Regions from separate parts of the Agathobaculum sp. NTUH-O15-33 genome, predicted to be linked through region 1. Evidence: predicted binding sites of a transcription regulator. Region 1 holds the regulator's gene; the other holds the start of a gene.
The links. The regulator Rex, encoded in region 1, represses fermentation and respiration genes when NADH is low (regulators of the CRP and FNR family bind a similar motif). The targets are predictions, from matches to a motif close to ATTGTTAANNNNTTAACAAT.
Positions count from the first base shown of each region.

Region 2: a site for Rex is predicted at 2,533-2,552, ahead of RWV98_RS06140 (acetyl-CoA C-acetyltransferase). Genes of this name have one in related genera too.

Region 1 is NZ_CP136187.1:2,200,482-2,204,901, forward strand. Features, by position in the region: gene metA (homoserine O-acetyltransferase MetA) at 1-692, shown strand, start outside; gene RWV98_RS10915 (hypothetical protein) at 709-1,509, shown strand; gene RWV98_RS10920 (redox-sensing transcriptional repressor Rex) at 1,563-2,204, opposite strand; gene RWV98_RS10925 (isocitrate/isopropylmalate family dehydrogenase) at 2,235-3,392, opposite strand; gene RWV98_RS10930 (aconitate hydratase) at 3,462-4,420, opposite strand, start outside.
Region 2 is NZ_CP136187.1:1,170,250-1,174,669, forward strand. Features, by position in the region: gene RWV98_RS06130 (3-hydroxyacyl-CoA dehydrogenase family protein) at 1-170, opposite strand, end outside; gene RWV98_RS06135 (enoyl-CoA hydratase-related protein) at 234-1,049, opposite strand; gene RWV98_RS06140 (acetyl-CoA C-acetyltransferase) at 1,264-2,454, opposite strand; gene RWV98_RS06145 (acyl CoA:acetate/3-ketoacid CoA transferase) at 2,660-4,216, opposite strand; gene RWV98_RS06150 (hypothetical protein) at 4,222-4,420, opposite strand, start outside.

The DNA of each region.
Region 1 (4,420 bases):
ATCAGTCCAAAAACACGCCGGAGGATCATTTACTTACCTTTTATAAAACCTTTGACGACATCCGTCATTTAAAGTACGACGGCTTTATCATCACCGGCGCGCCGATTGAAAACATGGCGTTTGAAGAGGTCGATTACTGGGATGAGCTGTGCGAGATCATGGACTGGTCCAAATCGCACGTGCATTCCACCCTGCACATTTGCTGGGGCGCGCAGGCGGGCCTATACCACCATTACGGCGTGCCCAAATATCCGCTGCCGCAAAAGATGTCCGGCGTGTTCCAGCACCATGTGCTTTACCCCAAGGAACCGCTCATGCGCGGGTTCGACAATGTCTTTTGGGCGCCGCACTCCCGGCACACCGAGATTCGGGCAGAGGATATCCGCGCGGACGACCGGCTGCGCCTGCTGGCTGAATCGAACGAGGCCGGCGTTTACATCGTCGAAGCCATGAACGGCCGGCAGATCTATGTGCTTGGTCATTCCGAATACGATTCGGACACCTTAAAGCTGGAATACGAGCGCGACCTCGCCAAAGGCATGACCCCGCAGGTGCCGCGCCACTATTTCCGCAACGACGACCCCACGAACGAAATTCTGGTCACATGGAAATCCACCGCATACCTATTCTACACCAACTGGCTCAATTACTACGTTTACCAGACGACGCCGTACGTGCTTGAAAAGATCTAAGACAAAGGATACTGCTATGATAGAAAAGATCGACGGCGCGCCGACGCTGCGGGATTGGCCGGTACGCATTTGGGACGAGGGCGAGATCCAGCCCCTCTACCGCCCGCATTTAGAGTTCTGGCTGAAGCAGGGATTGTCACTGGAACATCTCCTGTTCGTGCCCGCGCTGCCCTACCAAAAGAAGAGCGTCGAATATATGCTGGCGGTTCGCGACGGCGAGATTCTGCTGCTCTGCCGCGAAGGCGATACAGGGATCACACCGGTCTGCATCCGGCGGGATCAGCTTCGTTACGCCGCGCTGATCACCGAGCTGCTCTATAGCCGCCTTGACCTTTACTGGTCGGACGGCGGCGCGATCCACTGCTCTTCGGCGGCTTTCAACCGAACCACGCTTGATCTTTTTCTACCCGCGCTACACACGCTGCTTGGGCTGCCAATGGATTTTGATTGCCGGCAAGCCGCCGAGGCCCACCCGCGCCCCAGCGCGCTGGCGAACGAGCACTATGCGCTTTATCAGTTCGCCTTGGACGCTTACCGGCTTGGACCCGAAATCCGTGAATGCCATTGGCGCTATCTTCGCCCGGCGTTTTTCCGCCGCAAAAAAGCGAGCGAGGACGCCGCCGTGCTATCCTGCTGCATGCAAAACGGCTTATTTATACAGCGAATGCTCGGCAACCGGCTGGCGGCTTATTATTTTCCATGGCGCACAATCGGTTCGTCCTCCGAATACCGTTCGGCTGGCGCGGATACGTGGGAGATCTTCCTCGACGGACAGATCGGCGAACAGCGCAGCGCGGTCGAGTTTCTCCTTTTATAAGAAAAACGCCAACCTTATCGGGCATGAACTGCACCGATAAGGTTGGCGTTTTGTTATTCTTGTTTTTCCTGACCGATCAAATGACAAAGCGTCATCAGACTGTCGGACAGGTGCACGTTTTCCACCGGAATGCCCAGACCTTCCAGATGCAAATCTTCTCCCGTGAAGTTCCACAGGCCGCTGATCCCGTGATCGACCAGATCGCGCGCCAATTCGGGCGAGCGTCCGCGCGGAATCGTCAGCACGGCAACATCGGGCCCCCGCCGGGCGACATAGTCGAACAAGCCCGATGCGTCGCGTACCTCATGGCCGCCGAACTTACGGCCGACCAGCTCCGGATCGGCGTCAAACGCACAGAGCAGGCGAAAACCGCTCGCGGCAAAATCGAAGTTATTGAGCAGCGCGCGGCCCAGATTGCCCGCGCCGATTAGAATAGCGGTGCGCTGATCCTGCAGGCCGAGAATCGCGCCCAACTCCTCCAACAGCTTATCGACATTGTAGCCGTAGCCTTGCTGGCCAAAACCGCCGAAGCAGTTAAAGTCCTGCCGGATCTGCGATGCGGTCAACCCCATACGCTCGGCGAGCGCGCGGGAGGAAATGCGCTGTACGCCTTCGCCCTTGAGCTCGCTGATGTTGCGATAATAACGAGGCAAGCGCCGGATCACTGCTTTTGATACTTCTTGCTTGCGTTCCACAGGCACTCATCCTCTCTCCCGGCCACACGATTACAGGGCAGACACAGTCTCCAGCACGTAATCGGTGAATTCCTGCGCGGTGCAGCCGGTATCACGGCCGGTGACCACGTATTTCTTCTCTTCAAAAATGCAGATGTCGAGCGCGCGCTCAAGCTTTTTCGCCAGTTCCACTTCTCCAATATGCTCCAGCAGCATGACGGAGGCGCGCAAAACGGACGACGGATCGGCGTACTGCGCGCGGCCTTCCTGCACCATGCGGGGCGCGGAACCGTGAATGGCCTCGAACATGGCGTAGCGCTTGCCGATATTGGCAGAACCCGCCGTGCCCACGCCGCCTTGGATTTCGGCAGCCTCGTCGGTGATGATATCGCCGTAGAGGTTGGGCAGCACAACGACCTTAAAGTCGCGGCGGCGCTTTTCATCCAGCAGCTTCGCGGTCATGATGTCGATATACCAATCATCGAACACGACCTGCGGATATTCCTGCGCCACACGCTGGCAGGTATCAAGGAATTTGCCATCCGTGGTTTTGATAATATTCGCCTTGGTCACGCAGGAAACGCGGTTTTTGCCGGTCTTTGCCGCATAGTCAAAGGCCAAACGCGCGATGCGCTCACAGCCTTGCGCGGTCGCAACGGTAAAATCCAGAAACAGGTCGTCCGCGATTTGAACGCCCTGCGAGCCGACGGCGTAGCCGCCCTCGGTGTTTTCGCGGTAGAAGGTCCAATCGATGCCCAGCTCGGGCACCTTGACCGGACGCACATTCGCAAAAAGGTCCAGCGCCTTGCGCATGGCAACGTTCGCGGATTCCACATTGGGCCACGGATCGCCCTTGCGCGGCGTGGTGGTCGGCCCCTTGAGGATGACGTGGCACTTCTTGAGTTCTTCCAGCGTATCCGGCGGGATCGCGCAGCCAAGCTCGGCGCGGCGCTCAATGGTCAGGCCGTCGATCACGCGGAATTCAATCTTGCCGGCCTTTACCTTGTCCGCCAGCAGCACCTCAAGCGCGTGCTGGGACATCGCGGTGATCATGGGGCCGATGCCGTCGCCCCCGCAAACGCCGATGATAAGTTTGTCTAGCTTCTGGTAATCGATAAAGTCGTCCTGCGCCTTCATTTCTTCGATGCGCCTCAGCTGGCTTTCGACGACTGCTTCAAATTTTTTGATGATGGACTGGTCAATAGACATGGTCTGTATCCTTCCACTAAATTGATATTATTTTAACAAGTTTTCAGTGATCTGTCAAGTTTTCAGGTTTTACGCATTTTGCTGCTTGGCAAAATTGAGCGTGCCGCCCGCGAGCAGCGCGCCGCGCTGACGGTCCGATACCTCGCAGTCGGCCTTAAAGGTGCGGCCGCCGCACTGTACCGTTACCTGCGCGCCGCTTTCGATCTCCTCACGCACATGGGGCAGCGTGATCTCGTCCGCAAGACTTACGGCATCGTAATCGGCAGGGTCCGCAAAGGTCAGCGGCAAAATGCCGGAGTTGACCAGATTTGCCTTGTGAATGCGCGCGAAGGACTTGCACAGCACGGCCTTAACCCCCAGATAGAGCGGCACCAGCGCCGCGTGCTCGCGCGAGGAGCCCTGCCCGTAATTCGCGCCGCCCACAATGATACCGCCGCCCTGCGCCTTGCAGCGCTGCGGGAATTCGGGATCGACATTGATAAAGCAATAGCTGGAATAGTACGGCACATTCGAGCGGTACGGCAAAAGCTTGGCGCCCGCCGGCAGAATGTGGTCGGTCGTGATATTATCCTCGGTTTTCAAAACGATCTTGCCGGTGTACGAGGCTTCCAGCGCCTGACCCAGCGGGAAGGGCTTGATGTTGGGGCCGCGCACGACTTCGACGGCGGACGGATCTTCGGCGGGCTTCACGATGAGGTTATCGTTGACGTCGAAATGCTCCGGCATCTCTATTGCAGGCATTTCGCCCAGCGTGCGCGGATCGGTCAGCACGCCGGTCAGGGCGGAAGCAGCCGCGACCTCGGGCGAAACCAGATAGATCTGCGCGTCCTGCGTGCCGGAACGGCCTTCAAAATTGCGGTTGAAGGTGCGCAGGCTGACGCCGCCCGACTCGGGCGACTGGCCCATACCGATGCAGGGACCGCAGGCGCATTCAAGAATGCGCGCACCGGCTGAAATAATATCGGAAAGCGCGCCGTTTTTCGCCAGCATATCAAAAACCTGCTTGGAGCCGGGCGAGATCGTCAGGC
Region 2 (4,420 bases), 1.0 Mb from region 1:
ATCTTTTCTCTGGAAACCAAGAAGGACAGATCCTTCTCGATGATCGAAACGCCGCGATCGAGGAAATCCTGCTTGATGTCGAACAGCTTGACATCGTGACCGCCGTTAAGAAATACCTCAGCAATGCGCGCACCCATGTTGCCCGCGCCAAATACACAAATTTTCATTATGAAAAACCTCTCTTCTCTCTCGTTGCAGCTCTCTCTTACTGCTTAGATGGATGGCGAAACGGTTTACTTGTTCTTGAACTCCTTGGCGGGCTTGTCGCGGTTCTTATCGAGGAACCAAGCCATGCCGTACTTCTGATCCTCGGTAGCGAAGCACTGGCCGAAGACGTTGCCTTCAAACTTCAGGGCGGAGTTCAGATCGGTCTGCATGCCGACGTTAACGGCTTCCTTGACCAGCGAAACAGCGATCGGCGCCTGCGCGGCGATCTCTTCCGCCAGCTTGACGGCTTCGTCCAGCAGGTTTTCAAGCGGGTATACGTAATTGACAAGGCCCATTGCCAGCGCGTCCTGCGCGGTGTAATTGCCGCGGGCGGTGTAGAGCATTTCCTTTGCCTTGCCAAGGCCCACGATGCGGGCCAGACGCTGCGTGCCGCCGCAGCCCGGGGTGATGCCGAGGCCGACTTCGGGCTGGCCGAACGCGGCGTTCTCGGAAGCGAGGCGGATGTCGCAGGCCATGGCGAGCTCGCAGCCGCCGCCCAGACAGAAGCCGTTAATCGCGGCGATGACCGGACGCTTGAAGTTTTCGATCATCCAGCAAACGCGGTTGGATTCGTTGCCGAAGAACTTGCCTTCCTCAACGGTCTTGGTGGACATCTCGGCGATGTCCGCGCCGGCCACAAAGGAGTTGACGGTCTTGCCCTTCTTGTTGACGGTGGAGGAACCGGTCAGAACGACGGCGTAAACGTCGTCCATCTTTGCGACTTCACCGAACGCCTCTTCGAGCTGCGCATACATGTCGGTGGAGAGCGCGTTCATAGCCTGCATGTGCTCGATCTTAACGATCGCTACATGACCCTTTTTTTCGATCACTACATCGGTCATTTCCAAATACACCTCTTGTTAATTAGTAATTAGGAATTAGTAATTAGAAATTACGAACGCCTAATCATTTACGATATGGATATGTTTGATACCAGAAACGAATGGGGGCGGAGCGCTGATTTGAACCGGCACTCCGCATGGTTTGCCTCCAATAATTACTAACTACTAATTACTAATTTGCAGACAGTTTTCCCATTTCGTTCTTCTAAAAGAATTACTTGCAGAGCTCGTCGCGCTCGACGATGATGGCTTCGCCCATGCCGCCGCCGATGCACATGGTGGCAAGGCCGATGGTCAGGTCGCGCTTGATCATTTCGTAGATCAGCGTGGTGGTGATGCGGCAGCCTGCCGCGCCGATCGGGTGGCCCAGCGCGATCGCGCCGCCGTTTACGTTGACCTTCTCCATATCGAAGCCCAGCTCGCGGTTAACGGCGGCAGCCTGCGCGGCAAACGCCTCGTTGGACTCGATCAGGTCGAGGTCGGCAACGGTCAGGCCGGCGCGGGACAGCGCCTGACGGGTGGACTCGATCGGGCCGATGCCCATGATGGACGGATCGCAGCCGACGGAGCCGAACGAACGGACCTTAGCCAGCGGCTTCAGGCCGTTTGCCTTGACGTAATCCTCGGAAGCGATGATCATCGCGGCGCCAGCGTCGTTGATGCCGGAGGCGTTGCCCGCGGTAACCGTGCCGCCGTCCTTCTTGAAGGCGGGGCGCAGCTTGGCCAGACCCTCGAGCGTGGTCTGCGGACGGCAGTGCTCGTCGGTGTCGAATACGACCTCGGTCTTCTTCTGCTTGACGGTGATCGGAACGATCTCGTCCTTGAAGCGGCCGGTCTCGATGGCCTTGGCGGCCTTCATCTGGGAATCGTAGCCGATCTGATCCTGCATCTCGCGGGTGATGCCGTACTTCTCGGCAACGTTTTCCGCGGTGATGCCCATGTGGTACTGGTTAAATACGTCGAACACGCCGTCGTAAACCATCATGTCCACGAACTTGACGTCGTTCATACGAGCGCCCCAGCGCATGTTGCGGGAGATGTACGGCGCGCCGGACATGGATTCGCAGCCGCCGACCAGCATCAGCTGGTTTTCGCCGGAACGGATGACCTGAGCGCCCAGCGAGATCGCGCGCATGGAGGATGCGCAGACCTTGTTCAGCGTCATAGCCGGGGTGGTGAGGGGCAGGCCCGCGCCCACCATAACCTGACGGGCTACGTTCTGGCCCACGCCGCCCTGCAATACCTGACCGAACAGGACTTCGTTGATCGCGGCCTTGTCTACGCCGGCGCGCTCGATGGCGGCGTTAGCGGCGGCAATACCGAGCTGAGCGGCGGGCACGTCGCGCAGAGCGCCGCCATAGGTGCCGATCGCGGTGCGGGCGGCAGAACAGATGTAAACGTTCATTGATGGTTTCTCCTTTTCTTCTCTCATACGGGCGCCGGAGGGTGACCGGCGCGTTTTAAACATATGGAAATGGGTCACATCGTTAATATTTTATCAAATTATTTTCAATTTGCAAGGGGTTTTGAAAAAGTATGTGAAAAGATTAACAACATACCCATAACCTTCACAGAATAGATGCAAGATAGGCCAGCAATACGAGCGGCTTTTACTCGTGCTTCAAGCCCATCAGCTCATCCTTGAAGATGCGCTCGTCCATGGTCTTCAGATCGTCGGCGATCTTGGGGACGAACTCCATCTGGTCGAGGATCTGGGTTTTCAGATCGATGCCGGGCGCGATTTCTACCAGCGTGACGCCTTCATGGCGCAGCTCGAACACGCAGCGCTCGGTGATGTACAGAACGGGCTGGTGCACCTTGTTGGCGTAATCGCCGGAGAAGGTGATGTGCTCGACCGAATTAACAAACTTCTTCTTCGCGCCCTCCTGCGTGATGACGAGCTTGCCGTCGACACAGTCGGTCTTGAGGCCCTTGGCCGTGAAGGTACCGCAGTAAACGACCTTCTTGGCGTTTTGGGTGATATCGATGAAGCCGCCGGCGCCGGCCAGACGGGTGCCGAACTTGGAAACGTTCAGGTCGCCGTTGGGCGCGGTCTCCGCAAGGCCGAGGAACGCAACGTCAAGGCCGCCGCCCTGATAGAAGTCGAACTGTACGTTGTGCGGGATGATGCACATCGCGTTCGCCGCGGCGCCGAACTGGGTACCGCCGTAGGGAACGCCCGCGATGGAGCCTGCCTCCACGGTCAGCGTCATGTTATCGGAAATGCCTTCTTCTGCGGCGACGTTGGCGATCTTTTCAGGCGCGCCGGTGCCGAGGTTGACGATCGCGTCCTTGGGCAGCTCCATGGCGGCGCGGCGGGCGATGATCTTCTTCGCGTCCATCGGGATGGGCGGAATCGCGTCCACGGGGATGCGGAACTCGCCGGTCAGCGCGCCGTCATACGGCATGCCGAGGCACTGCATGTTCTCTTCGTCCGAACCGACGACGACGGAATCGACGTAGATGCCGGGAATCGCCACGAGCTTGGGATCGAGCGTGCCGCCCTGCACGATCTTTTCGACCTGCACGATGACCTTGCCGCCCGAGTTCTTGCACGCCTGCGCCATCGCGGTGACGTCCAGCGGGCCGATCTCTCTATGTACGGTGCAGTTGCCGTATTCGTCGCAGTAGGAGCCGCGCAGGAACACGACGTTGATCGGGAAGCCCTTGTACAGCAGGCGCTCCTCGCCCTCGATGTTGACGATCTTGACGAGGTCCTCGGTGGTGCAGTCGTTGAGCTTGCCGCCGCCGTTGCGGGGATCGGCAAAGGTGTACAGGCCGACGTGGGTGATGGTGCCGATGTTGTGGGCGGCGATATCGCGGTACATATGCGAGATAACGCCCTGCGGCAGGTTGTAGGCTTCGATCTTGTTCGCAAGCGCCAGATCGCCCAGCTTGGGCGCGCGGTCCCAGTGGCCGCCGATGACGCGCTTTACCATGCCTTCATGGCCGTAGTGGTCGCCGCCGGTGCCGTCGCGGTGGCCCTGACCGGCCGCAAAGAACAGGGTCAGGTTGCTGGGGTGTCCGGTCTCCAAAAAGCGCTTTTCCAGCGCGCCGGAGAGGGCCTCCGGGCAGGCGCAGCTTACAAAGCCGCCGGTGGCGATGGTATCGCCGTCCTGTACCTTCAGGGCGGCTTCCTCCGCTGTGATGATGCTTACTTTCTTCATCTTTATCATCCTCCTCTTTTGTCAGACGGAATCTGCTTTATTTGTTCTATGACAGCCGGGACGTCGGCCGCGTTTTCGATGAGCAAACGCCGGTCGGCGTCTATTTCCTCATAGCGGTATTCGCAGCCGGTGCAGCCCCGGATGATCAGCAGTACGTCGTAATGTACGCCGTCCCTCGGCAGTTCAAAGACGGCGGCTTGAGAT